DNA from 3 places in the Pantoea sp. X-Soil-ISGK-275 genome. Region 1 is predicted to be linked to each of the others. Evidence: predicted binding sites of a transcription regulator. Region 1 holds the regulator's gene; each other region holds the start of a gene.

The links. Region 1 encodes Fur, which represses iron uptake genes when iron is present. Its sites were predicted from a motif close to ATAATAATGAGAACNACTATCAA; they were not measured.
Region 2: a site for Fur is predicted at 4,534-4,556, ahead of exbB (tol-pal system-associated acyl-CoA thioesterase). Genes of this name have one in related genera too.
Region 3: a site for Fur is predicted at 8,481-8,503, ahead of entS (enterobactin transporter EntS). Genes of this name have one in related genera too.

The regions. Positions count from the first base shown of each region.
Region 1 covers NZ_AP035976.1:1,304,581-1,315,123, reverse strand. The annotation lists gene phrB (deoxyribodipyrimidine photo-lyase) at 1-333, opposite strand, end outside; gene AC6I8A_RS06085 (YbgA family protein) at 346-1,302, opposite strand; gene AC6I8A_RS06080 (YbfA family protein) at 1,455-1,655, opposite strand; gene kdpE (two-component system response regulator KdpE) at 1,903-2,577, shown strand; gene pgm (phosphoglucomutase (alpha-D-glucose-1,6-bisphosphate-dependent)) at 2,616-4,256, opposite strand; gene seqA (replication initiation negative regulator SeqA) at 4,281-4,820, opposite strand; gene ybfF (esterase) at 5,069-5,833, shown strand; gene ybfE (LexA regulated protein) at 6,001-6,276, shown strand; gene fldA (flavodoxin FldA) at 6,414-6,944, shown strand; gene fur (ferric iron uptake transcriptional regulator) at 7,299-7,748, shown strand; gene AC6I8A_RS06040 (hypothetical protein) at 7,807-8,202, opposite strand; gene glnS (glutamine--tRNA ligase) at 8,438-10,105, opposite strand; gene nagE (N-acetylglucosamine-specific PTS transporter subunit IIBC) at 10,258-10,543, opposite strand, start outside.
Region 2 covers NZ_AP035976.1:3,589,938-3,600,480, forward strand. The annotation lists gene AC6I8A_RS16610 (fimbria/pilus outer membrane usher protein) at 1-635, shown strand, start outside; gene AC6I8A_RS16615 (Csu type fimbrial protein) at 632-1,597, shown strand; gene AC6I8A_RS16620 (MFS transporter) at 1,765-3,111, opposite strand; gene exbD (TonB system transport protein ExbD) at 3,290-3,712, opposite strand; gene exbB (tol-pal system-associated acyl-CoA thioesterase) at 3,718-4,446, opposite strand; gene metC (cystathionine beta-lyase) at 4,707-5,897, shown strand; gene AC6I8A_RS16640 (DedA family protein) at 5,996-6,658, shown strand; gene AC6I8A_RS16645 (AraC family transcriptional regulator) at 6,659-7,570, opposite strand; gene dkgA (2,5-didehydrogluconate reductase DkgA) at 7,776-8,603, shown strand; gene ftsP (cell division protein FtsP) at 8,738-10,165, opposite strand; gene AC6I8A_RS16660 (1-acylglycerol-3-phosphate O-acyltransferase) at 10,285-10,543, opposite strand, start outside.
Region 3 covers NZ_AP035976.1:637,346-647,888, reverse strand. The annotation lists gene AC6I8A_RS02905 (TonB-dependent siderophore receptor) at 1-175, opposite strand, end outside; gene fes (enterochelin esterase) at 435-1,664, shown strand; gene AC6I8A_RS02895 (enterobactin synthase subunit F) at 1,649-5,557, shown strand; gene AC6I8A_RS02890 (ATP-binding cassette domain-containing protein) at 5,666-6,466, opposite strand; gene fepG (iron-enterobactin ABC transporter permease) at 6,463-7,446, opposite strand; gene fepD (Fe(3+)-siderophore ABC transporter permease) at 7,443-8,432, opposite strand; gene entS (enterobactin transporter EntS) at 8,574-9,824, shown strand; gene fepB (Fe2+-enterobactin ABC transporter substrate-binding protein) at 9,819-10,543, opposite strand, start outside.

The sequences.
Region 1 (10,543 bases):
TCGTTCGTTGATTTCGTACTGATAATTGTAGAACAGCGCATCAACTTGCTGCTGCTGGCAAAACTCCACCAGATAATCAATCGAAGCGGCAAAGTCATCACACTGATGGTGGTGCAAAGGAATGCCGCGTTCGGCCAGCGATGCCTGCAACAAAAGGAGATTTTGCTGGATGAACGCCGCCTGCTTTGGCGCCATGTGGTGCTGCTGCCACTGCTGCGGTGTGGCGATAAACAGCGCAATCACGTTGGCCTGGCTATCGCGGCAGGCAGCGGCCAGCGCCATGTTGTCATTGATGCGCAGATCGTTACGCAGCCAAACTAAATGGGTGGTCATAAAGCCCCGAAATTATTGGCCGTAGCGCAAACGCAGCGCTTCCGGATAAGGATCAAAGTAGCGCTGCTGTGCCAGCCACGGATGCGGGTATTCCGCCATGTAGTGTTTCAGCATGGTGATCGGTGCTAACAGCGGCTGTACGCCCTGACGATAACGATCAATCAGTTGCGCCAGCTCCTGCCGCTGCGGCGAACTCAGTTGCGGACGGAAGTAGCCTTGTACATGCATCAGCACGTTGGTGTGATTACGTCGCGATGCCTGATGTGACATCAGGTGCATCAGGCGATTGCGGTACTCAAAGGCGTAATCCTCCAGCGAATCCCACTGATCCATCGCCGCGACAAACCGACCCATTTCGCGATACTCATCCTGCGCGTGAGAAAGCAGCAGCAGTTTGTAGCGACTGTGAAAGGCCATCAACTTGTGACGTGATAATCCGCTGCGCCACATTTCGTTGAATTCATGCAGCGCGTAAACGCGGCCAATAAAGTTTTCACGGATAGCGTCATCGTGCAGACGACCATCCTCTTCCAGCGGCAGCCACGGCATCTCTTTCTGCAGAAATGCAGTAAAGATGCCGGTGCCTGCTTTACGGTTGTTGTTGGTTTCAGGCTCGTAAACGCGGACGCGTTCCAATCCACAGCTTGGCGATTTGGCACACAGAATGTAGCCGCACAGATGATGCAGCGACTTCACCCGCTCAGCAGACCAGCGCTGCATCTGTTCTGTCACCTCTTCGCCGCCCTCTTTACTGAAACAGAGATGGATATTTTCATCGCTCTCTTTTACCAGCCGCAAAGCCGGACGGGGCGTCGGTAAGCCAATCGCCATTTCAGGACATACAGGTTCAAAGCGCACAAATGGCACGAGTTCGTCCGTGGCGAAGGCAAAACGTTTGTGGCCGCCATCAAATCGGACGTTATCTCCGAGCAGGCAAGCGCTGATACCAACAGGAATTTTCTCGCTCATACTTGTACAACCTCAGAAATCTTGTAGAGGTTTTAAGTGTAGCTGAAATGCGCGGGGATAACAGCGGGAACGCGCGGTGGACATGAAAATTATCGATAAAAAAACCCGGCGCTTCGCGGGAAGTCGCCGGGTTAATACTGCGCTGAAATCGCTTACCAGTGAATGCCGGCAGCCGCTTCCGACTGCGCCAGCCAAACCGGTTTAGTGCTGGTTTTGCACCACATACGATGCAGGTAACTGTACAAACGCGCGCGATCCGAGCGGAATAACATCACTGGCAGCGCCAGCAAACCGATTGCTACCACCAGCACGCGGCGCAGTACGATTTTATACAGTGGATATGATCGATCCATTTTTTGGCCCCCTTGTGGTAAACATTGCGTTGAAATGTGATCTGGTTCAGATATTACCCGTTGTTGTGTAATTTTACTACTCATCCGACCACTATATTTGCGCTTTTTTTCATCAATATGTGTTGTGATGAAACTTAGTTACAAAATTGTGAATTCCACGATCTCTTGAAGTTAAAAACTTCGTGACGGACGCCGGGCTGCTTTATTGCTAAAGTGGTGCGTTAACTTTTTTGCCGCTGGAGGCAGCGTGACGACCATCTTGATAGTGGAAGATGAAAAAGAGATTCGCCGTTTCGTGCGCCTGGCGCTGGAGAGCGAAGGCCTGAAAATTGTGGAAGCGGAGCAACTGCAGCGCGGCCTGATTGAAGCGGCAACGCGTAAGCCCGATCTGGTGATCCTCGATCTCGGCTTGCCGGATGGTGATGGCAATGACTTTATCCGTGAAGTGCGCCAGTGGAGCAGCATGCCGGTGATTGTGCTGTCTGCGCGTAGCGATGAGCAGGATAAGATTGATGCGCTGGATGCCGGTGCGGATGATTACCTCACCAAGCCGTTTGGCATTGGTGAACTGCTGGCGCGTGTGCGTGTGGCGCTGCGTCGCCATCAAAGCAGCCAGCCTGAACCGATTGTAACATTTGGCGAAGTGAGCGTCGATTTGGCGGCGCGCCGCGTGCTGCGCAACCAACATGAAGTGCATTTGACGCCGACCGAATTTCGTCTGCTGAGCTTACTGCTGAATAATGCCGGAAAAGTGCTGACTCAGCGTCAATTGCTGAATCAGGTTTGGGGCCCGAATGCGGTGGAGCACAGCCACTATTTGCGCATCTATATGGGCCACTTGCGGCAGAAGCTGGAAGCGAATCCCACCCAGCCCAGCCATTTGCTGACCGAAACCGGTATCGGCTACCGATTTATGCCATAAAAAAAGGCCGCTAAGCGGCCTTTTTCTTAATTGCCCAATCAGGCGTTTTTCAGTACTTCGCTAACAATCTCAACCGCTTCTTTCTCGATTTGCTGACGATGTTCAGCACCTAGGAAGCTTTCGCAGTAGATTTTGTAAGCGTCTTCTGTACCTGATGGACGCGCGGCAAACCAGCCGTTTTCAGTCATCACTTTCAGACCACCGATTGACGCACCGTTACCCGGCGCGGCAGTCAGGCGTGCGGTGATCGGATCACCCGCCAGCGTATCAGCGCTCACCATTTCTGGTGACAGCTTGGACAGCGCCGCTTTCTGTGCCGAAGTCGCCGGAGCCTGCAGACGGTTATAGCTTGGCGCACCAAAGCGCTCTGCCAGCTCGTCATAATGCTGCTGCGGGTTCTTGCCGGTGACCGCGGTGATTTCAGCGGCCAGCAGACACATAATGATGCCGTCTTTATCGGTTGACCAGGCGGAGCCATCGAAACGCAGGAAGGATGCGCCCGCGCTCTCTTCACCGCCGAAACCGAAGCTGCCATCGAACAGACCATCAACGAACCATTTGAACCCAACCGGTACTTCTACCAGCTTGCGGCCAATGTCGTTGACGACGCGGTCGATCATTGCGCTGGAAACCAGGGTTTTACCAACAGCAACCTCTTTGCCCCACTGTGGACGATGCTGGAACAGGTAGTTGATCGCAACCGCCAGATAGTGGTTCGGATTCATCAGACCCGCAGGCGTGACGATGCCATGGCGGTCGTAATCAGGATCGTTGCCAAAGGCCAGGTCGAATTTATCTTTGTATGCCAGCAAGCCGGCCATCGCGCATTCAGATGAGCAGTCCATACGCACCACACCATCTTTATCCAGATGCATGAAGCGGAAAGTCTGGTCGATCGCATCGTTAACGATGGTCAGATCCAGCTTGTAGTGCTCAGCAATGCGCTGCCAGTAAGCGATACCGGAGCCGCCTAATGGATCGACGCCAATTTTCAGGCCGGCTTTCTGGATGGCGGCGAAGTCAATCACCTGCGCCAGACCTTCAACGTACGGCTGGATCAGATCCTGCTCAACAATGTGACCGCTTGCCCATGCCTGATCCAGCGGCAGACGTTTCACGTCTTTCAGCTCGCCTTTGATCAGCTGGTTAGCGCGATCTTCCACCACTTTGGTGACGTTGGTATCAGCCGGGCCACCGTTTGGCGGATTGTATTTGATACCGCCATCTTCCGGTGGGTTGTGCGAAGGCGTGATAACAATGCCGTCCGCCTGCGCGCCGCCGCGTTTGTTGTGCTCAAGAATCGCATTAGAGATAGCAGGCGTTGGCGTATAGCCGTTGTCCTGCTGCACAATCACGTCCACGCCGTTAGCGGCCAGCACTTCCAGCACGGACAGAATCGCCGGCTCAGACAGCGCATGCGTGTCTTTACCGACGTAGCATGGACCGGTGATGCCATCCTTTTTGCGCTCTTCAGCAATCGCCTGCGCGATCGCCAAAATGTGCTGTTCGTTGAAGCTTTGGCGTCCCGCGCTGCCGCGGTGGCCTGAAGTGCCAAATTTCACCGCATGATCCGGATTCGCCACATCGGGCTTCAGGACGTAATACTGCGAGGTTAATTGTGCAACGTTAATCAAATCGCTCTGCTGGGCAGGCTGCCCGGCACGGGGGTGATTGGCCATTGGCGCTTCTCCCTGACGCTTCAGTTAAATGGTGCCGCGAACTTTCTCTGTCAGTTCCTGAGGGAACTGCATAGCCAGCATGATGTGTTCCACCATGCTGCATTTGCGACCTGTATTGGTATTCGTGATCACCCAGTACGGCGTGCCGGGAACGTGCTTCGGCTTGGTATGGGTGCCATTTTGCAGCAGCGTGTGCTCGTCGCCCGCAAAGTAGACGCGGGTACGGCCCTGCAACGAGGCAGTCGCTTCAGCAAACGCCGCCGGATCAAGACGATAGAGCGTTGACAGTACCAACATGAAGCGGTTAACCGCCTTATTCTGCTCGGCATATTCATCGGAGAGCAGCAGCTCACGTACCGCACGGACGCGATCCTGAGGACGCGCTTCGCGGCTGGCAGGTTGCGCTTCTTTCACTGATACACCAGCGGCAGGCGCAGCAGGTGCGCTCTGTCCGGCGGTGAACTTCAACATGCGGCGCAAAATATCAGAGGCGCTTTCACCAATGTGCTGCGTGTGGCTGGCAATATAACGGTAGAGTTCTTCGTCAACTTCAATCGTTTTCATCTTTTTCCGTACGATTATGGCAAATGACAGAACCACGCATTAATGCAACGGCCTTAGCAAAATCCAGTCGTGCAAAACGTGAGCGGGTTCTAACATAAGGATTATAAAGTTAAATCCGTGGCAGCCGATAGCGTTGGCAACGTTTCCAGGCAAAAGTCGGAATATGCCCTAATGCCTTCCGGCCTGACTGCTGGACAGGTGAATCCATGATAACCTAAGCCAAGGTCACAACCGTAAGAACTTTAGCCATGATTTTGAACGCCCGTCTGCAAACTGAACAATCTGCCCCCGACGCCACACCGATTCTATTGATCCATGGTCTTTTTGGCAGCCTTGATAACCTTGGCGTGCTGGCGCGTGGGGTGCGTGACGCACGTCCGACGCTGCAGGTTGATGTGCGCAACCACGGCTTGTCGGCACGCAGCGATGAGATGAATTATCACGTGATGGCGCAGGACATCGTCGAAACGCTGGATGCGCACCATATCGATCGCGCGGGTGTGATAGGACACTCGATGGGCGGCAAAATCGCCATGGCGCTCAGTGCCATCGCGCCGGAACGTATCGAAAAAATGGTGATGATCGATATCGCGCCCGTTGATTACCAAACGCGCCGCCATGACGAAATTTTTGCCGCTATTCGGGCCGTGAGCGCCGCGGGCGTCACGCGCCGCAGCGAAGCCGTTGAAGTAATGCGTCAGCATATTGATGAAGAAGGCGTGATCCAGTTCATCCTCAAATCTTTCGCAGAGGGCGAATGGCGCTTTAATGTGCCGGTGCTGTGGGATAACTACAGCACCATTTCCGGCTGGGAAGAGATTCCTGCGTGGCCGCATCCGGCACTGTTTATCCGCGGCGGCGATTCTCCTTATCTGGACAATCAGCATCGCGATGCGCTGCTACGTCAGTTCCCGCAGGCGCATGCACATGTGATCAGCGGAGCTGGACATTGGGTGCACGCCGAGAAACCCGATGCGGTGTTACGCGCCGTTCGGCGTTTTTTTAACCTGTAAAAGCAAAAGCTTGCCGCTTGCGCTTTAGGGTTGGCGTCAGGGAAGGCGCTGGAGTATGATGTCGCGCTAAAAATTTGCCACGGATATTTTTTCACCGTGGTCGGGCCGATAATGTTTTAATCGCGCAGCGCCTTTCCGCCGTTCGCGCCCACTCAGTTTTACAAACCATGGCAAAAGAACAGACAGACCGCACGACGCTTGATCTCTTCGCAGACGAGCGGCGTCCTGGTCGCCCGAAAACCAGCCCGCTGACGCGTGATGAACAGTTACGCATCAACAAACGCAACCAGCTCAAGCGCGATAAAGTGCGTGGGCTGCGTCGTGTTGAGCTGAAGATGTCGAGCGAGGCGGTTGACGCGCTCAGCACGCTGGCCGATCAGCAAAACATCAGTCGCAGCGAATTGATTGAACAAATGCTGCTGGCACAACTCAAACTGTCTTAACGCGCGAAGACCGCACGCTGGAACACAAAGTCACGGCTTTACAAGTTCCGCACTTTTTACCGGTCTGCTATTATTCGCATAACTGTGCAGTCAACTGACTTACTTTCACAATCAGGATTCAAGAGGTTACCTAACCCATGGCAATCGTAGGCATTTTCTTCGGCAGCGATACCGGCAACACTGAAAACATTGCAAAGATGATCCAGAAACAACTGGGTAAAGATGTCGCCGAAGTGCATGACATTGCTAAGAGCACCAAAGAAGATCTCGATGCGTTCGACATCCTGCTGCTGGGCATTCCAACCTGGTATTACGGCGAAGCGCAGTGCGACTGGGATGATTTCTTCCCGACGCTGGAAGAGATTGATTTCAATGGCAAGCTGGTAGCGCTGTTTGGTTGTGGCGATCAGGAAGATTACGCCGAATACTTCTGTGACGCGATGGGCACCATCCGTGACATCATCGAGCCTAACGGTGCGGTGATTGTGGGTCACTGGCCAACCGAAGGCTATCACTTCGAAGCCTCTAAAGGCCTCGCCGATGACAAAAACTTCCTGGGTCTGGCAATTGATGAAGATCGTCAACCAGAATTGACCAACGAACGTGTTGAGAAATGGGTGAAGCAGATCTTCGACGAGTTGCAGCTGAAAGAGATTATTGAAGCTTAATTCCCTGCTCTGCCCGATGTGCGCGCTGCCTCACATCGGGCAACGGAATTTCCTATAAAAATAATAGCTACGGTTTTTTAACTTTTCCCCGCAAATCTGTAGAATACCCGCAATGGTCATCCGCTTATTCCTCTGGCAGTAGAATGAGGCTGAGTGAAATGGAATCCAAAACCCAAGCGTCCTGAAGACATTAGTGACGTTATCCTTACAACCTTTGGTGATTAAGGACGTTGCCTTGGTTTTCATTTCACTGCTTGAGTTCTATAATGAGACGCAAATGAGAATGCGCGTTGACCTAAACATTCAAGGCCCCTGCGCCGCAAGTGACTAGCAAAGTAACAGGACAATATCCGCATGACTGACAACAACTCCGCATTGAAGAAGGCTGGCCTGAAAGTCACGCTACCCAGACTGAAAATTCTGGAAGTGCTTCAGGGACCCGGCCCCGAGTCCCATCACGTCAGTGCGGAAGATTTGTATAAGCGCCTGATCGATATGGGCGAAGAGATTGGTCTGGCAACGGTTTATCGCGTTCTTAACCAGTTTGACGACGCGGGCATCGTAACCCGTCATAACTTTGAAGGCGGTAAGTCTGTCTTCGAACTGACTCAGCAACATCACCATGATCACTTGATCTGCCTTGATTGTGGCAAAGTTATCGAATTCAGCGATGAATCAATCGAAACGCGTCAGCGTGAAATTGCTACTCGCCACGGCATCAAGCTTAGCAACCACAGCCTGTATCTGTATGGTCACTGTGCTCTGGGAGACTGCCGCGAAGACGATACGCTCCACGATAAGTAATTGAGTGTGCTATGCAGTATAAAAAAACCGGCTTAAGCCGGTTTTTTTATATCTGAAATCAGGCAACGAGCGTTTCCTGCAAGTAGCGCCAGCGCGGAATGGCGGTGCTGCAATCCAGCACCGCCAGAGAAATGCGGCTCTGATTGGTGCCATTCATCATCTGCAATTCACGATACTGAATCGTGACTTCCTCACTTTGCTGCGAAATGATGGCGTGCTCACTGGTGGCAATTCGCATCCCTTCACGCTGTCCCTGCAACTGGCGAAACAGTGTTTCCATCTCATTAAGATCAAGCTGTTTACCCTGTGGCGTGACCATTTTGAAGTCGGGATGAAAGTACGACAAGAACAGATCAATGCTGTCATCACTGCCTTCTGCCTGATTAAAAATACGTTCGATAAGCTGATGTAAAACCACCACGCTATGTTTGGCTTCCAGGGCGAGACTTGTCATTTTTTATCCTTTGATTACCCGCAGAGCAACGGCTGAGAGCGCATAGCCTACCTGAAAAAAAGTTTTTCACACTGGCAAATGGTTTAATTTTGCTAAAGTCAGAATAGTCGCAAATAAGGAATTAATGGCTAATTGCAGGGAGCAGCATAAAAGGTCGTATCTGGTTAAATCGAGACAATAAAAAAGGGCGATTGCTCGCCCTTTCATGATCATATCGTGCTAGCGACAAAAAATATTAATCGCCGATTTTTGCCCAGGTATCACGTAAACCAACGGTGCGGTTAAACACCAGCTTGGATGGCTGTGAATAGACGCTATCCGCACAGAAATAGCCTTCACGTTCAAACTGGTACGGCGCCATTGGATCGGCTGCACGCAAACCTGGCTCCACGAAGCCCTGTTTGATTTCCAGTGAGTTCGGGTTGATGGTGGTGAGGAAATCCTCCGCCGCGCCCGGATTTGGCACACTGAAAAGACGATCGTACAGGCGGAATTCCGCTGGCAGCGCGTGAATCGCAGAAACCCAATGGATAACGCCTTTCACTTTGCGGCCATCGGCCGGATCTTTGCTCAGCGTATCAACGTCGCAGGTACAATAGATGCAGGTGATATTGCCCTCATCATCCTTCGCTACTCGCTCGGCACGGATCACGTATGCATTACGCAGACGCACTTCTTTGCCCAGCACCAGACGTTTGTACTGCTTGTTGGCCTCTTCACGGAAATCCGCGCGATCGATCCACACTTCACGACTGAATGGCACTTCTCGCGTGCCCATCTCCGGTTTGTTCGGATGATTCGGCATGCTGATGATCTCTTCGTGACCTGCAGGCAGGTTCTCGATCACCACTTTCAGCGGATCCATTACGGCCATCGCACGCGGTGCGTTTTCATTGAGATCGTCACGAATGCACGATTCCAGTGAAGCCATCTCCACGATATTGTCCTGTTTGGTCACACCAATACGGCGGCAGAATTCACGGATGGAAGCGGCGCTGTAACCACGACGACGCAGACCAGATACGGTCAGCATGCGCGGATCGTCCCAGCCTTCGACAACCTTCTCGCTCACCAGCTGAGTCAGTTTACGCTTCGACATCACCGCGTATTCCAGATTCAGGCGTGAAAATTCGTACTGCCGTGGATGAACCGGAATGGTGATGTTATCCAGCACCCAATCGTACAGACGACGGTTGTCCTGGAACTCCAGCGTACAGAGTGAGTGCGTAATGCCTTCAATCGCATCCGAAATGCAATGGGTGAAGTCGTACATCGGATAGATGCACCACTTGCTGCCAGTCTGATGGTGATCGGCAAACTTAATGCGATACAGCACTGGATCACGCATCACGATGAAACTGGACGCCATGTCGATTTTGGCACGCAGACAGGCTTTGCCCTCTTCGAAACCGCCATCGCGCATCTTCTGGAACAGCGCTAGGTTCTCTTCCACGCTGCGATCGCGATACGGACTGTTTTTGCCCGGTGCCGTCAGGGAACCGCGATATTCACGGATCTCATCTGCTGACAGTTCATCAACATAGGCCAGGCCTTTGTTGATCAGCTCAACCGCATAGTTGAACAGTTGGTCGAAGTAGTCTGAGGAGTAACGAATGTTGCCGCTCCACTCAAAGCCCAGCCATTGCACATCACGCTTAATGGATTCAACAAACTCCAGATCTTCTTTTACTGGGTTAGTGTCGTCGAAACGCAGATTGCACTGACCTTGGTAGTCTTGCGCGATACCAAAGTTCAGGCAGATAGATTTCGCATGGCCAATATGCAGATAACCATTGGGCTCAGGCGGGAAACGGGTATGCACACTGTTGTGCTTACCGCTCGCCAAATCTTCGTCGATGATCTGACGAATAAAGTTCGTTGGGCGGGCTTCAGCCTCACTCATCTCAAAATCCTCAAAAACTATAACGGGTGATTTGTACCACGAAGTAACGGAGTATGATCCACAAAGCACAGGAGGGAAACAACCGTTTGTTGGTCGTTTTAAAACAAAAAAGGCAGGAATCGCTTCCTGCCTTCTGGCTCAATCACAAGGACTTAGCCTTTAACCTCGTACAGCGGGGTTTGGCCTGCAACCACTGAACCGGTTGCCAGTAAATTCAGACCAGCGAAATCATCGCTGTTGCTGACCACAACCGGACTGATCATCGAGCGGGCGTTGGCATTGAGGAAGTCTAAATCCATTTCCAGGATTGGCTGACCTGCAGTGACCGTTGTGCCCTCTTCAACCAGACGCGTGAAGCCTTTACCTTCCAGTGCCACCGTATCCAGACCCATGTGCACGACGATCTCGACACCGTTTTCCGCTTCGAGGCAGAACGCA
Region 2 (10,543 bases), 2.3 Mb from region 1:
ACAACACCACGCAATGGGCTGATTTCACCGGTTCGGTGGTGTTGATGGATAACCGCGTGTTCGCTGCCAACGATATCAACGATGCCTTTGTGGTGGTGAAAACCGATTATCCCAACGTAACGGTGCGTTATGAGAACCAGACCATGGGTCGCACTGATAAACAAGGCTATCTGCTGGTGCCCTCAATCAGCAGCTATTACGGCGCGAAGTACGATATCGATACGCTGGATCTGCCCGCCGATCGCACCGCGCCGAAGGTTGAACAGCGCTTTGCCGTGAAGCGTAAGAGCGGTTATCTGCTCAACTTCCCGGTCGAGCGCCTACGCGCCGCCAGCGTGGTGCTGCATGACAGCAATCATCAGCCGCTGCCGATTTCCAGCCAGGTGTTACGTCCGAATCAGGCCACCGAATATGTCGGCTGGGACGGCATTGTATGGATGGAAGATCTGGCTGCCAGCAACCCGATTCACGTGGTGACGCCAGATGGACGCAGTTGCGATACGCAACTGGAGATCGCCAACGGCCAGCCAAAAGCGCTGGAAACCTACGGACCGCTTACTTGCCCGCTGCCACCGCCGCCGCAAGGTTCTGCGGTGAGCAGCGCGGATAATTCACAGTCAGGGATTTCACCATGAGAAAGCTTCTGCTCCTGCTGGCGCTGTTTTTACTGCCGGGCACCAGCTATGCGCTTTGTAGCTTATCGGCGCCGACTGCGACCTTTGGCTCGGTCACCACATTTTCGGTGGCGTCAACGGTGAATAACACCTCCAGTACCACCAATGTTAACTGTGGCTCAGGTACGCTTTCGCTGCTGGGCTCCGATAACATCACCTATGCCTTTACCACCGCCTCTAACCTCAGCGGCACGCGCGCCGTGTTGAAAACCGCCAGCGGCGGCACCGATAACATTCCGATCCAGCTGTGTATCGATAGCGCCTGCGCCACTGAATTACAGCAGGGCGTCAGCTATCGCTGGAGTTCCGCCTCACTGCTGGCGTTGGGTAACACCCTCAACTTTAATATTCCGCTCTACTTCCGCACCCTTACCGGACAAGTGATCGCCGCCGGCACCTATACCACCACCATTACGCTGACCGTCAGTTATACGGTGTGTGCCGGGTTGAACGTGGCAGGATTGTGCGTGGGAACGGTGCAGAGCAGCACCGGTACGGCGATGCCAATTACTGTGAATCTGCTGGTCACCAATGATTGCACCACCATCACCGCGCCGAACGTCAGTTTTGGCAGTGCGCCTTTAGTAGGCAGTTTCTCAACCGTGCAGCAGACGATTAACGTGGTGTGTTCAAAAGGCAGTACTTACACCGTGGGTTTGAGCAACGGCAGTTACTACAGCGGCACCACGCGACAGATGGCGAGCGGAACCAATCGGTTGGCGTATGACATCTACAAAGGCACCACCACCACCTCACGCTGGGGACCGACCGGCACCGATCGCTGGAGCAGCACCACCTCGACCTCGTTGAATGCGGATACCGTGACGCGCAACTTTACTTATACGGCGCAGATTTTGACGACGCAGAATACGCCCGCGGCGGGGAATTATACTGATAGCGTGGTGGTGGATGTGTCGTTTTAGGTGGGTGCGCGCTGTCCCTCATCCCAGCCTTCTCCCGCAAGCGGGAGAAGGAGCCGATCGAGCGGATACCTAAACATTCCCTCTCCCGCAAGCGGGAGAAGGAGCCGATCGAGCGGTTACCTAAACATTCCCTCTCCCGCAAGCGGGAGAAGGAGCCGATCGAGCGGTTACCTAAACATTCCCTCTCCCGCTTGCGGGAGAGGGTTAGGGTGAGGGGAACGGTGTTGCGCTTGATATTGCTTCACCATACGGCCAATCAGCAGCGTACCAACCAGCCCGCACACTGCCGCAAAAGAGAGCCACACGCCCGGCATCGCTTTGTCGCCGGTGGCATGAATCAGATAGCTCGACACCGCTGGCGTAAAGCCGCCAAACAGCGCGGTTGCCAGGCTGTAAGCGAGCGAAAAGCCCGAAGCACGCACTTCTGCCGGCATGATCTCAGCCAGGTAAACCACCATCGCGCCGTTGTAGCTGGCATAGAGGAACGACAGCCACAGTTCGGCTTCAACCAGACGGGCAAAGGTCGGCGCGCCCACCAGCCAATGCAGCACCGGCCAGGTGGTTAGAATCATCAAGATAGTGCAAACAATCAGCAGCGGACGACGACCAATGCGGTCCGACAACGAACCCATCACTGGCAGCCAGAACAGGTTGGAGATGCCGACAAACAGCGTCACCAGGAAGCTCTCTTTATCGCTCATCATCAGCACCGTTTTACCAAACGTCGGGGTAAACGCGGTGATCATATAGAACATCACGGTGGTGGTAACCACCATCAACATCCCTGCCAGCACCAGCGCCCAATTCTGCCCGACTGAACGCATAATCTGGCTCATGGAAGGATGATGTTTGCGCTGGCTGAAGGCTTCGGTCTCTTCCAGCATGCGACGAATGTAGAACAGGAACGGCACGATCATACATCCCACCACAAACGGAATACGCCAGCCCCATTCGGTAACCGCATCTTTCGCCAGCAGATGATTCAGACCCAAACCGAGCAGCGCGGCGAAGATTACCGCCACCTGCTGGCTGCCCGACTGCCAGCTGACATAAAAGCCTTTGCGTCCTTTCGGCGCCACTTCAGCCAGATAAACCGACACGCCGCCCAGCTCAACGCCCGCCGAGAAGCCCTGCAATAAACGACCAAGCAGAATCAAAATCGGCGCGGTAGCACCCAACGTGGCGTAACCGGGTACCAACGCAATGGTTAAGGTGCCGATCGCCATCAGACCAAGCGTTAACAGCAAGCCTTTACGACGACCATGATGGTCGATGTAAGCGCCGAGAATAATCGCGCCGAGCGGGCGCATCAGGAAGCCTGCGCCGAAGGTCATCAGCGTGAGCATCAGAGAGGCAAAGGGATCATCGCCGGGGAAAAAGGTTTTGGCGATTGCGGTGGCGTAATAGCCAAATACCATGAAATCGTACATCTCAAGGAAGTTACCGCTGGTAACGCTAAAGATGGTTTTGGCACCGCCTTGCGACGACTTTTGTAAAGAGTGACTCGAGCTCATATTGTCCTTCCTGGTTTTTTCTTCCGTTTTAACGTGCCGGGCCAGGAATAAACGTGATCCTCTTCACCATTGCAGTTTACAAAAATAAGACCAATGGTAACAATAAATTAACAAACTGAGTATCAGATATAAAAAAAGGTCGCCATGAATGGCGACCCTACGATTGAGCTGAGAAACGTTACTTTTTGACCGTTTCCATGCCCATCAAGCCAATCTTCAGATAACCAGCTTCACGCAGCTGATCCATCACTTCCATCAAAGTAGCGTAATCAACCGATTTATCCGCCTGGAAGAAGATGGTGGTGTCTTTCTTGCCTTCGGTTTGTGCCGTCAGCGCGTTCACCAGTGTCTCTTTGGTGACCGCATCGTTACCGATGAAGATCTGCTTATCTTCCTTGATGGAGAGATAAACCGGCTTTTCCGGACGCGGCTGCGGCGCGCTGGTCGATGCTGGCAGATTTACGCGCACATCGACGGTGGCTAATGGCGCGGCGACCATAAAGATGATCAGCAGAACTAACATGACGTCGATAAACGGCGTCACGTTGATTTCGTGCATTTCGCCATCGCCGACCGAGTCATCGTTTAAACGCATCGCCATAATACTTATCCTACGCGCAGTTTCTGTGCCGCCGCTGGACGGTTGGCTTCTTTCGCAGTATCGACGTTGCCGAGGTCAAGGTCGCGGCTCTGCAGCAACATCACCTGCGCGGCGACATCGCCCAGCGACGCTTTGTAGCTGGCAATCATACGCGCGAAGACGTTGTAGATAACAACTGCTGGGATTGCTGCAACCAGACCAATCGCGGTGGCCAGCAGCGCTTCGGCGATACCGGGCGCAACAACTGCGAGGTTGGTGGTTTGCGTTTTAGCGATACCGATGAAGCTGTTCATGATGCCCCACACGGTGCCGAACAGACCGATAAACGGCGCAACCGAACCGATGGTGGCGAGGAAACCATTGCCGCGACCGGCATGACGGCTGAATGCGGCCACGCGGCGATCGAGACGGAAGCTGGTGCGCTCTTTAATGCCATCCAGATCTTCGGTGCCGGCAGACAACTCCAGCTCATTCTGCGCATCGTTAAGCAGCACAGCGCTGTGGCTGTTGGCTTTGAAGGTTTCAGCAGCACGGTAAGCATCGTTTAACGAGCGGGCTTCGCCCAGCGCTTGCTGCTCGCGTTTCAGGCGACGTTTCGCCCCGCTCAGCTCAGCAAACTTACCGAAGAAAATTGCCCAGGTGACAACGGAAGCCAGTAACAGGCCAATCATCACTATCTTTACCACGATATCGGCATGCTGATACATGCCCCAAACAGAGAGATCCGTTTGCATCAAATCACTGGCTACCACGCTGCATCTCCAACTTCTGTTGCACAGTTCACGATTGAAGCGCGGATCATAGCAAAAAAAACGCCCGAAGTGATAGTGGTTCTCATTACTATTTACAAAGCAAAGAGACCAGCAATTTCCACAATTTAGCGGATGTTATGCGCAATACTGGCCTCACTCTGATAATCCGCAATCAGGCTCAACCCACTACGCTGATTCGTGGTAACGTGGATGTTTTGTGGGAAATGTCAGGAAAGGCAGTGATGGCAACGAAGAAAATAGACACCACGCTTGTCAGCGCGGGACGCAGTAAACGTTACACTCAAGGCTCAGTTAACAGCGTAATTCAACGCGCTTCATCCCTGGTTTTTGACACGGTCGCCGACAAGAAACGTGCTACCGCCGGTCGCGCTTCAGGCGAGCTGTTTTATGGCCGTCGCGGCACCCTCACCCATTTCTCGCTGCAAGACGCCATGACCGAGCTGGAAGGCGGCGCAGGTTGCGCGCTCTATCCATGCGGCGCGGCGGCGGTCTCCAATGCCATTTTGTCCTTTGTCGAAGCCGGCGACCATATTCTGGTCAGCGGCGCGGTCTATGAACCGACGCAGGATTTCTGCTCGAAAATTCTCAGTAAGCTGAACGTTACCACCACCTATTTCGATCACTGCATCGGCAGCGAAATTGGCGAGCTGGTAAAGCCAAATACGCGCGTGGTGTTCCTGGAATCCCCGGCGTCAATCACCATGGAAGTGCAGGATATTCCGGCGATTGTTGCCGCCGTGCGCGCCAAAGCGCCGGATGCGATCATCATGATCGATAATACCTGGGCGGCGGGCGTGCTGTTTAACGCGCTGGATCATGGCATCGATATTTCGATTCAGGCCGGCACCAAATACATCATTGGTCACAGCGATGCGATGATTGGCACGGCGGTAGCGAATGAACGTTGCTGGCCACAGCTGCGCGAGAACTCCTATCTGATGGGCCAGATGGTCGATGCCGATACCGCCTATATGGCGAGCCGCGGCATTCGTACGCTGGGCACGCGTTTGCGTCAGCACGAAGAGAGCGGATTGCAGGTGGCCGAATGGCTGGCAACGCAGCCGGAAGTGGCGCGCGTGAATCATCCAGCGCTGGCGCAGTGTAAAGGCCATGAATTCTGGCAGCGTGATTTCAGCGGCAGCAGCGGTTTGTTCTCCTTCATCCTGCATGAAAAACTGAGCCGTGAGCAGCTGGCGAATTACCTCGATCACTTCCACCATTTCAGCATGGCGTATTCGTGGGGCGGCTATGAATCCCTGATTCTGGCAAACCAGCCTGAAGAGCTGGCGGCGATTCGTCCGGCGGGCGGCGTGGATTTTGACGGCACTTTGGTGCGTCTGCATATCGGCCTCGAACATGTCGACGACTTGTTGGATGACCTTAAAGCCGGTTTTGCACGTTTAAGAAGTTAAACAGAAGATAAACCACGCTGTGGCGGCGATGAGAGATCAACGTATGTGATGCCACAGAAGGTTAAAATTAGACTCCTTGTGACTCGATGGAATAGCTGATGGGTGTTTTACATGAGATTGTCCAGGCGCTTTGGCATCAGGATTTTGCCGCGCTCGGCAATCCGGATGTCGTTTGGATTGTTTACGGCGTGATGTTTTTAACGCTGTTTCTGGAAAACGGTTTGCTGCCCGCCTCATTCCTGCCGGGCGACAGCCTGCTGTTACTGGCGGGCGCGATGGTCGCCAAAGGTGTGATGGATTTCGTGCCGACGATTGTGATTTTGACCACGGCGGCCAGTCTCGGCTGCTGGCTCAGCTATCTGCAAGGTCGCTGGCTCGGCAACACCAGACTGGTGAAAAGCTGGTTACTGCATCTGCCCGCGCAATATCACCAGCGCGCGTGGAATATGTTTAACCGCCACGGTTTGATGGCGTTGCTGGTTGGCCGCTTCCTCGCTTTTGTGCGCACCTTGCTGCCCACCATGGCCGGCATTTCCGGTTTGAACAATGGCCGCTTCCAGCTGTTTAACTGGCTGAGCGGTTTGTTGTGGGTTGGGATTGTGGTGACGCTGGGCTACGGCATCAGCCATGTGCCCTTTATCAAGCGCCACGAAGATCAGGTGATGGCGATCCTGATGATTCTGCCAATCGCGCTGCTGTTTATCGGCCTGGCCGGCAGCATTGTGGTGATTTGGAAAAAACGCCGCCAGAAAGTTTCCTGATTACGACGCGGCGTCAAACGGTAAGGTTTGACGCACGCGGCTCGCCTCCTCTCCCGGCGTCACGCCGAAATAGCGCTTAAACTCACGCGAAAACTGCGACGGACTTTCATAGCCGACGCGCACCGCCGCCGCGCTGGCTTTCATGCCATCCTGCAGCATCATCAGGCGCGCCTGATGCAGGCGATAGCGCTTGAGGTATTGCAGCGGCGAGGTTTGCGTCACCGCTTTGAAGTTGTGATGAAACGCCGAAACGCTCATGTTCACTTCAGCAGCCAGCATGTCGACGCTCAGACTTTCCGCAAAGTGACTTTCGATGCGACGCAGCGCGCGCGCAATCTGGCTGAACTGCGTCTGGCGATTGACCAGCGACAGCAGCGCGCCGCCAATCGGTCCGGTTAACACGTAATAGATCATCTCGCGCACCAGCTGCGGACCGAGCACGCGGGCGTCACGCGGATTGTTCATCACATCCAGCAAGCGTTCGGCCGCACACAGCATCTCTTCGCTCATAAACGCCGAATGGATGCCGGAGGTTTGCGCTGGCGGCTGGAACTGCTCGTCATCGCCGATATCCATCAGCAGATCCTGCAGGCTGGCGACATCCACGCTCAAACACATGCCGGCCAGCGGCTCCGCCAGCGTGGCTTCGGTTTCGCACTCCACCGGCAGCGGCACGGTGAGCATCAGATATTTGGTAGCGTCGTAGTGGAAAACCGTGCTGCCGAGATAACCGGTTTTACGCCCCTGAAACAGAATCACAATGCCGGGTTGATACATCATCGGCGTACGCGGCAAGGTTTCGCAGGCGTAAATCAGCTTGACGTTTTCTACCGCGCACAGCGGCTTATGCAGGTCACTCATCAGCGCGACTACACGCTGCGCCAGCTGGCGGCAAAGGGCGTCGTTTGGCATGCATCTCTCTCGGGCAGCAAAAAAGTCAGTTTGCCGTAAGGCTGTGCAAAGCTCCACCATCCTGGAGAATCAGGCAAGATTCTTGCAGAAATCCATCAGGCAAAAGTGCCGCCCGCTTGCCACAATGATCCTGAGGTGAGGTTTGTTGACTAGACTTAAGCACATCTTTTCTACGGTAAGTCACTGCAACAGATAAGGAGCAACTATGGCAGAGCAACCCATTATTAAATTGCGCGACGGCAACATGATGCCGCAGCTTGGCCTCGGCGTGTGGCAAGCGAGCATTGAGGATGCACGTAACGCCATCCTGGAAGCGTTGAAAGTCGGCTATCGCTCCATCGATACCGCCGCTATCTACAAAAATGAGGAAGCGGTTGGGCAAGCGCTGCAAGAGACCGACGTGGCGCGTGAAGACATTTTTATCACCACCAAGCTGTGGAACGACGATCAAACCAACTGGCAGCAGGCGATGGAAACCAGCCTGAAGAAGTTGCAGCTGGAGCAGGTGGATTTGTATCTGATGCACTGGCCGTGCCCGGAAAAAGACAACTACGTCGAAGCCTGGAAAGGGTTGATTGAGCTGCAGCAACAGGGCTTAACCAAGAGCATCGGCGTATGTAACTTCCACGAGGCGCACCTGAAGCGTTTGATCGATGAAACCGGTGTGTCGCCGGTAGTGAACCAGATTGAGCTGCATCCGATGCTGCAACAGCGCACGCTGCATGCGTGGAATGCGCTGCACCAGATTCAAACTGAATCCTGGAGCCCGCTGGCGCAAGGCGGGAAAGGCGTGTTCGATCAGGAGATTATCCGCGAGCTGGCGAAAAAGTATGGCAAGACGCCGGCACAAATCGTGATCCGCTGGCATCTGGATAGCGGTTTGGTGGTGATTCCGAAGTCGATTACCCCGGAACGTATTCGTGAGAATTTCCAGGTGTTTGATTTTAGATTGGATAAAACTGAAGTGAGTGAGATCAGTAAGCTGGATAGCGGTAACCGTTTGGGGCCGGATCCGGAAGCGTTTAACGGGTAGGATGGTGCGCTTTTCCCCTCACCCTAGCCCTCTCCCGCAGGCGGGAGAGGGAACAGATTGAGCGCTGATGTAAAGCTGAAATCCACCTAAACGTCCCTTCTCCCACTTGTGGGAGAAGGTTAGGATGAGGGACATCAGGACACCGAGTTAACCAACAACTGCCCCGCCGTACCGCGATCCGCCATCTCTAGCGTCTGGCTGTAATAAACAAACGGGAAGTGATCCGATGAACTCTGCGGGAAGCTCACCAGTAACTCCACGCTGCCATCCACCCACACGGTATCTTTCCAGCCGCGATCTTCACCCATCGGCTGCGCGCCATTGACGTTCTTAATCAGGAACATCACGCCCTGAATATGCAGCGATTGCGGGCGATCGGCGTGGATAATCCAGCGCTCAAAGGTGCCCTGCTGCACAGTGGTATCGATGCGGTTCATGTCCCACAGCACGCCGTTAATGCCCGGCTCGCTGTCGCCAATGCGGAATTCACGCGTGCGAGTCGCTACGCCATCAAGAATCTGATCCGCCAGCAAACGCATCGGCAGATTGTCGGTGACCAGCGGCAACAAACCGGTTGGGCGCAAGCTCAGCACCAGCGTGTTGGTCAGAATTGATGACGGCTCAAACAGCCCGCGCAGGCGATCCATCAAACCCGCCGCCGTACCGGCCGTAATCGACACTTCATCGCCCTGCGACATATCCACCAGCACTTCGCGACGCTCGCCGGGTGCCAGCGTCAGCAGCTGCACCGCCACCGGCGCAGGCAGGAAGCCCTGATCGCTGGCGATCACCGTAAAGGGACGATTATCGGAGAAGCTGAGATCGAAGCGCCGCGCGTTCGATCCGTTCAGCAAACGCAGGCGCACCCAGCCGCGTGACACTTCGACATACGGATTTTGCACGCCGTTCACCAGCAGCACATCGCCGATAAAACCGCCGCTGGATGGCGGGTTATAAACCGGCGTGGCGAAGTTATCGAGGCGCTTGTCTTGAATGATCAGCGGGAAATCATCGACGCCATAATGCTTCGGCAGCGGCAGCGATTTACTGACGTCATCTTCCACCAGCCACATACCGGCGAGTCCGTTGTAAACGTGCGGCGCCATGCGGTTTGGCGTGTTGGCGTGATACCACAATGTGCCCGCGCCCTGACGAATCGGCAGCACCGGTGCCCAGTCGGCCCCCGCCGACATCATGCGCGGCGCACCGCCCATTAATGCGCCCGGCACCTGCAAACCGCTGACGGTCATTGAGACCGGTTCGTTGAGGCGATTGCTGTAGATCAGCTTCACATCGTCGCCGCTGTAAACGCGCACCGTTGGGCCGAGATACATGCCGTTAAAGCCCCACACCGGCACTTTATTGCTGTTGCCGCTGAACGACCAATGGCTGCGCTGCAAGGTGAGAAACAGCGGCTGACCGCGACGGGATTCAATCAGCGGTGGAATAGGAAGTGGCGTATCGCCCAATGGCGCGGCGGCGCGGGCGGCGAAAGGCATAGCGCCGGAAGCCAGTGCGACACCGGCAGAAAGCTGAATAAACTGACGTCTGCTGCAAGACATAAAACTTCAGACCTTTTGAGCGTGGCGTGAGGACGCCGTGTCCATGTTGTTTTAATTAATGATGAGTTGCTGTGTGGCTTGAGAACGGGGCAGATGATCACCTGCCCCATTTTGGCTGGTCAGAGTTTACCGCTTTTTTCGCGCTCGGCGACTTCGGCGTTCAATTCTTCCAGTTTAGTCGACATTAATTCACGGCAGTGCGTGGCGAGCTTGCGCACCGAGGTGGTAGCAAACTGCGAGGTATCAACCGGCGGCAACATCTCAACAATCACCAAGCCGTTGTTCCAGCGGTTCAGCTTGATCTTGTCGTGGGTGTTAGACACTACGATCGGGATGATCGGCACACCAGCCGCGACCGCCGCATGAAACGCACCGGTT
Region 3 (10,543 bases), 670 kb from region 1:
TCTGCTGCTGCGCGGTGACCATCAAGGTGCCGCCGTCCATTGATGGTGCGTCAGTGGTGCTGGCTGAGGTTTTGCTGGAAGAAGTCTCTGCTGCCCAGGCGCTGCTGGAGAGCAGTGAGGCGCTGAGCCCCAGTTCAATCAGAATGGCTAATGATAAGCGTGAGTAATTTTTCATTTTATACGTTCCTGGATGGCCAGCGAAAAGCCGTTGGATGCTTAACTGGCGAGCCGGTGAGAAGATCCCTGTCCATATCGCGCCCAGTTCCAGACCCTTCAAACCATCCGTAGCGCAACCTTACCGAACGGTAAGCATCAGGCGGAACAGGCGTGCTCATTTTTGAGCGCAGTCACCCTATTGCAAATGCAAATTATTATCAATAGTATTATTCATCAAGCTTATGTAAATCTCCGCGTAAACACCGACTGGCAGCCCTATGACCTGGCGAAATGATGTAACCGGCAGTGAAGCCTGGTGGCAGGCGCAACAATCCCAAGGCATTCCCCGCATTGAGTTAGCAGACGATGGCCAATGTCAGGTCACCTTCTTCTGGCGTGACCCGCAAGGCGATGAAACGCAATCGTCGACCCAGCGCGTGTGGATCAACATTACCGGCGTGACCGATCACCACCAGCGCCGCCCGCCGCAGTCGTTAATGCGCGTGGCGGGCACCAACGTCTGGTATTGGCAGACTTCGTTGCCCGCCAACTGGCGCGGCAGTTACTGTTTGATGCCCGATGATCAGGCCACCGACTTCACCGGCGTTGCCGAGATGTCTACATTGCGCAACTGGTGGCGCGACAAATTCCCGACGGCGCAGGCCGATCCGTTGAATCGCTTACGTGGCTGGTCCGGTGGTCGCGGCATGGGCGTATCGCCGCTGCATCTGCCGCAAGCACCCAATCAACAGCTGTGGCAAGCGGTGGATCACGGCACAGCGCCAGCCATTGAACTGCAACAACAGCAATGGGATAGCGCGCTCTTGGGCAACAGCCGCAAGGTGTGGATTCACACCACCGGCGAGGCCAACCCCGCGCAGCGTCCGCTGGCCATCATGCTCGACGGGCAATTTTGGGCGCACAGCATGCCGATTGCCGGACCGCTGCAGCAGCTCACCGATGCCGGTTCTTTGCCGCCAGCGGTATATCTGTTTATCGACATCATCGACAGCGAACACCGCAGCCGCGAGCTGCCGTGCAACGCGCAGTTTTGGCAAGCCATTCAGCAAGAACTGTTACCGCAAATCGCACAATCAACGCCTTATCGCCAGCAGGCGGACAGCACCATCGTCGCCGGACAAAGCTTTGGCGGCCTGGCGTCGGTGTTTGCCGCGCTGCACTGGCCAGAAACTTTCGGCAACGCGCTCAGCTTGTCCGGATCCTTCTGGTGGCCGGAACGCGGCAATCCACACGGCTGGTTGCTGCAGGCGCTGGATAGCGGTCTCGCGCCGCGCCAACCGCTGCGTTTCTGGCTCGAAGCCGGCAAACGCGAAGGCTTGATTCTGCAAGCTAATCAACAACTTAAACAGCAGCTTAGTGCTGCCGGCTATCAGGTAAATTACCAGCCGGTGGAAGGCGGCCATGACGCGCTCTGTTGGCGCGGCGGCCTGCTGAATGGCTTGCAAGCGCTGTGGAGCAAACCGGAGCATCCATGTCCGAATCCCTGATGAATACGCAAACCGACCAAAAAACCTTGCCGTTAGTCGCGGCACAGCCCGGCATCTGGATTGCCGATCAGCTGTCACCGCACCACAACGCATACGCGGTGGCGCACTTTGTCGAACTGCGCGGTGAGATTGATAGCGCCCTGTTGGCCCAGTCGATCGTCGCGGGCATGCAGGAAGCCGACACGCTGAACATGGCATTTGGCGAAGTGGAAGGCGAAGCGTTGCAGTGGCCGCAGCCACACTCCTTTAGCCTGCCGCAGATTGTCGATTTGCGTGCTGAGGCCGATGCGCCCGCCACAGCGCGTGCGCTGATGCGTGACGACATGAATGGCGATCTGCGCGTATTAAGCGGCGCAAAACTGTGGCATCACCGCCTGTTCCGTCTCGACGATCAGCATTGGTTCTGGTATCAGCGCTATCACCATTTGGTAGTGGATGGCTTCAGCTTTACCGCGCTAACGCGCCGCATCGCCAATCTCTATACCGCAGCCGTACGCCAGCAAGATGCTGAACCGACGCCGTTTATTCCGTTTAGCGAAGTGGTGGACGAGTATCAGCGCTATCGCGAATCCTCCTCCTTTGTACGTGACAGCCAGTTCTGGCGCGAAAAAGGCGCGGCGCTGCCTTCACCGGCTTCGCTCTCGCCGCTGCCGCTCGCCGGACAACATGCCAGCACCGATCTGCTGCGCCATAGCGTTACGCTGGATCGCAGCACTTTCCAGACGCTGGTGCAGCAGCAACCGCACGCCAGCGCGGCCGATCTCGCCTTTGCGCTGGTGGCGCTGTGGCTGGCGCGTCTCAGCGGGCAAAACGACTTTGCCGCTGGCTTCATCTTTATGCGCCGCATCGGCTCGGCCGCCTTGTGCGCCACCGGTCCGGTGATCAACGTATTGCCGATGGCAATCCATTACGATCCCGCGCAGCCGATCGGCGCGCTCGCCGCCCAGCTGGCGGGTGAAGTGAAAAAGATGCGTCGTCATCAGCGCTATGACGCTGAGCAGGTGCAGCGCGATCTCGGCCGCCTCGGCGATGGCGATCCACTGTACGGACCGGTGATCAATCTGAAGATGTTTGATTACCAACTCGATTTCGCTGGCGTGGAAGGCATAACACATCAACTGGCGTCCGGGCCGGTGCGCGATCTGGAGATCGCCATTTATATCAGCGAGCACGGTGAACTGACGCTGGAGCTATTGGCGAATGCCGAACGCTACAGCGAACAAACTTTGCAGCGTCACGCCAGCCGTTTTGCTCTGCTGCTCAATCAGCTGGCGCAACAACCGCAACGGCCGTGCGGCGAGCTCGATCTGCTGACCGCCGAAGAGCATGCGCAGATTGCCGCGATCAACCAAACCGCCTATCCGCTGCCAGCAGAAACCCTGGCATCCCTGTTAGCGCAGCAGGCAGCACGCACGCCCGATGCCCCGGCGCTAGCCGATGCGCAACATCAGCTTAGCTATCGCGAAATGCAGCAGCAGGTGTTTGCGCTGGCCGCCGATCTCAGCGCCGCCGGCGTGCAGCGTGGCGATATTGTCGCCGTGGCGCTGCCGCGTTCGGTGCAACTCTCGCTGGCGCTGCAGGCGATTGTTTCGCTTGGGGCCGCCTATTTGCCGCTTGATACCGGTTATCCGGATGACCGTTTGCAGCTGATGCTGGAAGACGCCGCGCCGAAAACGCTGATCACCTGCGCGGCGCTTCGCGCGCGCTTCAGCGCTATCGCATCGGTCAATCAGCTGCATTTTGATGTGCTGTATAACAACCCGCATGCGCCGCAGCCGGCCAGCGCACCGACGCCGCAGGATGGCGCCTACATCATTTACACTTCAGGTTCGACCGGTCGCCCTAAAGGCGTGCTGGTGGGACATGAAGCCATCGTCAATCGCCTGTTGTGGATGCAGGATCGCTATCCGCTGCAAGCCGATGATGTGGTGCTACAGAAAACCCCGAGCAGCTTCGACGTCTCAGTGTGGGAATTCTTCTGGCCGCTGCTGGTCGGTGCGCAGTTGGTGATGGCACCGCCAGAAGCCCATCGCGACCCGGAAGCGTTGCAGCAGCTGTTCGCCCGCTACCAAGTCACCACCACGCACTTCGTCCCCTCGATGCTGGCGGCCTTTGTCGCGGCGCTGGATGATCAACCGGCGATTGCCTGCTGCGCCAGTCTGCGCAACGTGTTCTGCAGCGGTGAAGCGCTGCCGACGGATTTATCACGCGAGTGGGAAAAACTGACGCGGGTGCCGCTGCACAATCTGTATGGCCCAACCGAAGCGGCGGTGGATGTCAGCTGGTATCCGGCGTTTGGTGATACCCTGGCCGCCGTCGAAGGCGCCAGCGTGCCGATTGGATTCCCGGTGTGGAATACCGGCCTGCGCATCCTCGATGCCCGCATGCAGCCGGTGCCGCCAGGCGTGGCGGGCGATCTTTATCTAACCGGCGTGCAGCTGGCGCAGGGCTATCTTGGCCGTCCCGATCTCACCGCCAGCCGCTTTATCGCCGATCCTTTCATGCCTGGCGAGCGCATGTATCTCACCGGCGACGTGGCGCGCTGGCTGGATAACGGCGCGGTGGAATATCTTGGCCGCAGCGACGATCAGCTGAAGATTCGCGGTCAGCGCATCGAACTGAATGAAATCGATCATGTGCTCAGCGCGCAGCCCGGCATTGAACAGGCGGTCACGCACGCGGTGGTACTCGGCGGTTCGGCGGCGCAAGGTGATGCGCGTCAGCTGGTCGCTTACGTGATTGCAGAGCAGCCGGTTGATAGCGACGCGCTGCGTCAGGCGCTGGCGCAACGCCTGCCTGCGCATATGATGCCGGTGGCGATTGTGCAGCTCGATGCCTTCCCGCTCAGCAACAACGGCAAACTCGATCGCAAAGCGCTGCCGTTGCCGCAATCCGCTGGCGTCAGCGCAGGTCGCGCCCCGCACGCCGGGCTGGAAACCACCTTAGCCAATGCTTTCTGTCAGTTGCTGGCACGCGAGCAAATCAGCGCGCAGGATGACTTTTTCGCCCTCGGCGGCCATTCGCTGCTGGCGATGCGCTTAGCGGCGCAGCTGCGCCGTGAACTGCAACAGCCGGTTTCGGTGGGGCAAATCATGGTGGCCTCGACGGTGGAGAAACTGGCAACGCTGCTCAGTGATACGCAATCACACCAGCAAGCCGGTTTTGAAGCGGTGCTGCCGCTGCGTCAGAGCAACGGACCGACGCTGTTCTGCTTCCATCCCGCGTCGGGTTTTGCCTGGCAGTTCAGCATCCTGCAACGGTATCTCGAAAAGCGTTGGTCGCTGGTCGGCATTCAGTCGCCGGATATCAACAGTCCGCTGAACCAAAGCGCGCATCTGGATGAAGTGTGCGATGCCCATCTGCAAACCCTGCGCGAGCTGCAGCCGCACGGACCTTACTATTTCCTCGGCTATTCGCTGGGCGGAACGTTGGCACAAGGCATCGCGGCACGGCTGGAAGCGGCAGGTGAAGAAGTGGCGTTCCTCGGCCTGCTGGATACCTGGCCGCCGGAAACGCAAAACTGGGATGAGAAACGCGGCGAGAACGTGCTGGATCCGGCGGTACTTGAAGAGGTCAATCGCGAGCGCGAGCAGTTTATCGCCGCGCAGCGCCATCAGGCCGGTGAAGAGATGCGTGCAATGTTCGATACCATCGAAGCCAACTACGCCAGTTCGGTGCGCCTGCTGGCAACGGCACGCAGCGCGCGTTTCAACGGGCGCGCCACGCTGTTCCTCGCCGAACAGACGCAGCAGCCAGGACAAGATGCGCGCCGCGCCTGGGCGCCGTATGTCGGTGAACTGGAAGTGTGGCCGATGGATTGCGCCCACGTGGAGATCATTTCACCGCAGATGTTTGAGCAGATTGGGCCGTTGTTGCAGCGGTTGTTGCAATAGCGCTCTTTCCCTCACCCTAGCCCTCTCCCGCAAGCGGGAGAGGGAACTAATCTGCTCCTTCTCCCGCTTGCGGGAGAAGGTTGGGATGAGGGCCAGCGCGCACTGTCTTTAACTACTCCCGCGCCCCAGCGGCACAATCATCGGCGTATGCGCCACCGGGTCTTCCACAATCACGCAGCGTAAGCCATACACCTGCTCGATCAACGCGGGCGTCACGATCTCCGACGGCTTCCCTTCGGCAACGATCTTGCCATAACGCATGGCGATCAAATGCGTGGCATAGCGGCAGGCATGATTAAGATCGTGCAGCACCACCACCAGCGTACGACCATGCTGTTGATTAAGATCCTGCATCAATTCCAGCAGCTCAATTTGATGGGTGATATCCAGCCAGGTGGTCGGTTCATCCAGCAGCAGCAGCGGCGTTTCCTGCGCCAAAACCATGGCAATCCACACGCGCTGGCGCTGACCGCCCGATAACGTATCCACCGACTGCTGCGCCAAATCAGCCACGCCGGTGGCGCGCATCGCGTTCTGCACCGCTGCTTCATCTTCCGCACGCCAGCGCCCAAACAGCGCCTGATGCGGATAGCGTCCGCGCGCCACCAGCTCGGTGACGCTAATGCCCGCCGGCGCGTTGGAACTTTGCGGCAGCAGGCCCAGACGCCGCGCCACCTCTTTGGTGGGATAGCTGGCAATGGCCGCGCCATCCAGCAACACCTCACCTTTCAGCGGCGTATGCAGGCGACTCAGCGTACGCAGCAGCGTCGATTTGCCGCAGGCGTTGGGGCCGATAATCACCGTCAGCTCACCTTGCGGAATCGCCACCGACAGATTCTCTGCCACCACCTTTTTGTCGTAGCCCAGCGTCAGGTCATCGCCGCGCAGACGTGAAGGGATCTCGGTCATTGGCGTCGCGCCTCCCGCACCAGTAAAGCAATCAGATAAAGTCCACCGAGAATGACGGTAATCACGCCAACCGGTAATTGATAAGGCAGGAACAGATGCTGGGCGGCGAAGTCTGCGGCTATCAGCAGCAGCGCGCCGCACAGCGCCGCCAGCGGCAACGCACCTTTGACGCCGCCGCCGAGACGACGGGCAATCTGCGGCGCCAGTAGCGCGACAAACGAAATCGGCCCGACCAGCGCAGTGGACGCCGCCGTCAGCACCACGCCAATCAGCATCAGCCACAGGCGGCTGCGCTCCACCGGTACGCCGAGCGCGCAGGCGGTATCATCGCCCATCTCCAGCAACCGCATACGCCGCGCCAGCAGCGCCATCAGCAGTAACGCCAGCAGCAGCACCGCAATCACCGGCGGCGTTTTCGCCCAGGTGATGCCGTTAAGCGATCCGGCGCTCCACAAGCCCGCACTCAGCGCCGACTCCAGCGAAGCGCTGATAATCAGCCATGAATTCAACGCCATCAGCAGCGCTCGCACGCTGATGCCGACGATAATCAGGCGGAAGGTCTCCACGCCGTTGCGCCAGGCAAACAGATAGACCAGCGCCGCCGTGGCGATACCGCCAATCAACGCTGCGCCGGTCATCGCCGTGACGCTTTGATTGAACAATACCAGCGCCACCAGCACGCCGCTGTAAGCGCCGGTGTTGAAACCGAGAATATCCGGGCTGCCGAGCGGATTACGCAGCAGAGACTGGAAAATCGCGCCGCTGATGCCTAACGCCGCACCAATCAACAGCGCCATCAGCACGCGCGGCAAACGCCACTCCAGCACGATCAGCTTGACGTTGCTGGCGCCCTGCCCGAGCAGAATTTGTCCGATTTGTTCCCCGCTAATCTGCAATGCGCCGCGCGTCATCGCCAGCCAGGCCAGCAGACCGCAGGCGCACAGCAGCCAAAGCGTATGAAGCCAGAGACGACGCGTCATAGTGCACCCCGGCCCAATTTACGGCGCACCAGCACAATCAGCATCGGCGCACCGAGCATCGCCGTAACGATGGAAACCCGCAGCTCGCCCGCCACCAGCAGGCGGCCAAGGATATCTGCGGCAAGCAGCAGAATCGGCGTGATCAGCGCGGTAGCGGGCAGCATCCAGCGGTGATCGTTGCCCACCAGCCAGCGAGCAAAGTGCGGTGTCATCAAACAAACAAACGCAATTGGGCCTACCGCCGCCGTGGCTGCGCCGCACAGCAGCGCAATCGCCAGCAGGCCAAGCAGTTGGGTGCGCGCCACCCGCGTACCGAGCGCGGTCGCCATGTCGCCGCCCATACTCAAACTGTTCAGCGCCTGCGACAGCGCAATGGCCACCACGCTGCCGATCAGCACCGCCGGGAACAGCGTGCGTAGCGTGGAGAAGTTGCGAATATCCAGCGAGCCGCTGTGCCAGAAGCGCAGATGATCGTAGATGTCAGGATTAAGCAGCGACAGGCCAGAAGTTAATCCATCCAGCACCGCGCCCAGCGCCACGCCCGCCAGCGTCAGACGCACCGGATTGACGCGCCCGCCGCCAATCGCGCCGGTCATCGCTACCAGCACTGAAGCCAGCAGCGCGCCGCCAAAGGCGAAGCCGAGCCAATCCACCGGCGAGTCCGCACCGAACAGCGCAATGCCAATCACCACCGCGAAACCGGCTCCGGCGTTAACGCCAAGGATGCCGGGATCGGCCAGCGGATTGCGCGTCAGGCTCTGCATTAACGCGCCGGCGAGACCCAGCGCCACGCCCGCCAGCAAACCGGCCAGCGTACGCGGCAGGCGCGCGTCACGCACAATGACGCACTCCGCGCTGTTACAGGAGGTGGTAAGCGAATGATAAACATCGGGAAGCGGTATCGATTTTTCCCCCAGCATTAAGCTGAGCGCGATGAGGAGCAAGAGCAGAATCCCTGAGCCTGCTAATGCACGAATCTGGCGCATAGCGTTCTAAACCTTCACTGTTCAACGTCGTCGCATGCGCGATGTAACTTGATAATGGTTATCGTTATTACTCGCGTTTAGCTATGTTACCATGACTCGCCTCGCGGACGATGAGGAAAATTGGTGCAATAAGGCGAACACATGAACAAATCTTCCCACTTTATCGATCTCTCGCTGCTGAAAACCCATCCGGCTTTTCGCGCGGTGTTTATCGCGCGTTTTATCTCGATTGTCGCACTCGGCATGCTCGCCGTGGCGGTGCCGGTGCAGATTCAGCACCTGACAAATTCACCGCTGCTGGTGGGATTGGCGGTGACGCTGGCCGCTGCGGGCATGTTTATCGGCCTGCTCACCGGCGGCGTATTGGCGGATCGCCATGAACGCAAAAAGCTGATTCTGTTTGCCCGATCCACCTGCGGCTTAGGTTTTATCGCGCTGGCCACCAACGCCGCGCTGCCAGAACCCTCTTTGATCGCGGTTTATCTGCTCGGTTTCTGGGATGGCTTTTTCGGCGCGATTGGCGTGACCGCGCTGCTGGCGGCGACGCCCGCGCTGGTCGGCAGGGAAAACATTATGCAGGCGGGCGCGATCACCATGTTGACGGTGCGCTTCGGCTCGATTTTATCGCCAGCGATTGCCGGTCTGGTGATTGCGCATGGCGGCATAACCTGGAACTACGCCTTCGCCGCCTTCGGCACTTTGCTTACCGTGTTAACGCTGCTGAAATTGCCGACGTTGCCGCCTCCGCCGCAGCCGCGTGAACATCCGCTGAAATCCCTCGCCGCTGGCGTGCAGTTTCTTTTCGCCAGCCCGATTGTCGGCATGGTGGCGCTGATTGGCGCATTAGTGACGCTGGCCAGCGCGGTGCGCGTGCTCTATCCATCCCTCGCGCCGCATTGGTCAGTAAGCGCGGACCAGCTTGGCCTGATGTACGCTGCCGTGCCGCTTGGTGCGGCTATCGGCGCATTCACCAGCGGTAGACTGAAACACGCCGCGCGTCCCGGACAGCTGGTGCTCGGCAGCGCGATTGCGGCGTTTATCGCGCTGGGTTTGTTTAGCCTGATGCCGAATCTGCCGCTGGCACTCGCCTGTTTAGTCGCCTTCGGCTACTTCAGCGCCATCAACAGTCTGGTGCAGTACGCGATGATTCAGGCATTAACGCCGGATCATCTGTTAGGCCGTATCAACGGCTTGTGGACCGCGCAGAACGTGACCGGCGATGCGATTGGTGCGGCGGTGATTGGCGCAATGGGTTCATGGCTGCTGCCACCGCAGGCCGCCGCCGTGTTTGGCTTTGCGGCGGCGCTACTGGGCATAGCGATGTGGTTGGTGATGGGCCGTTTACGTCGTTACCACCCGCCAGCACCGGAGCTGGCGGAACAGGCATCATGATTTAACGAACAGCTTTTCCAGACGCGCCAGCAGATTACTGGCGCTGTAGTAATCGAGACGGAACGAATCGACGCCCAGCTCGTACACCTGTTTGTTCTGCACGGCAGCGTTTTGCGCGAGGAATGGATTGCTCAGCACCGATTGCGTGGTTTTATCGTCAGCGGCAAACAGCAGGAAGGTTTTACCGTTCAAGCCGCTGGCAACGCTTTCGCCCGACAGCTGAATGATATCTTTGCGCTGCCCCATGCTGTGTCCCTGCTCAACCGTCGCCGGTGGCGTTGCCAGGGTGAAGCCAAGTTGTTCCAGCAGCTTGCCCTGCGCCGAGGCTGCGGTCCACAGATTGACCGCGCGTCCGCCGCCGTTCCACACCATGGCGGAAACCGGTTGCGGTGGCAGCGTGATGGCTTTTTTCAGTGCCGCTTCGCGATCGTCGAAAGCTTTAATGCGCTGCGCCGCCTGCGCTTCGTGACCTGAAGCCTGGCCTAACAGCGTCACAACATCCTGCCAGCTTTTGTCGTCGTAATTGACCACCAGCGTCGGTGCAATAGCCGAGAACTGTTCGGCGAGTTTAATAGCAGAATCGTTGCCGGTAGCGCTGACGATGATCAGATCCGGCGCTTGCGCAGCAACCGCTTCGGCATTGGGTTCACCGATGTACAGACGTTGCAGATGCTGCTTTTTGGCAACATCGCTCCACTGACGGAAGAAACCCTGATCGT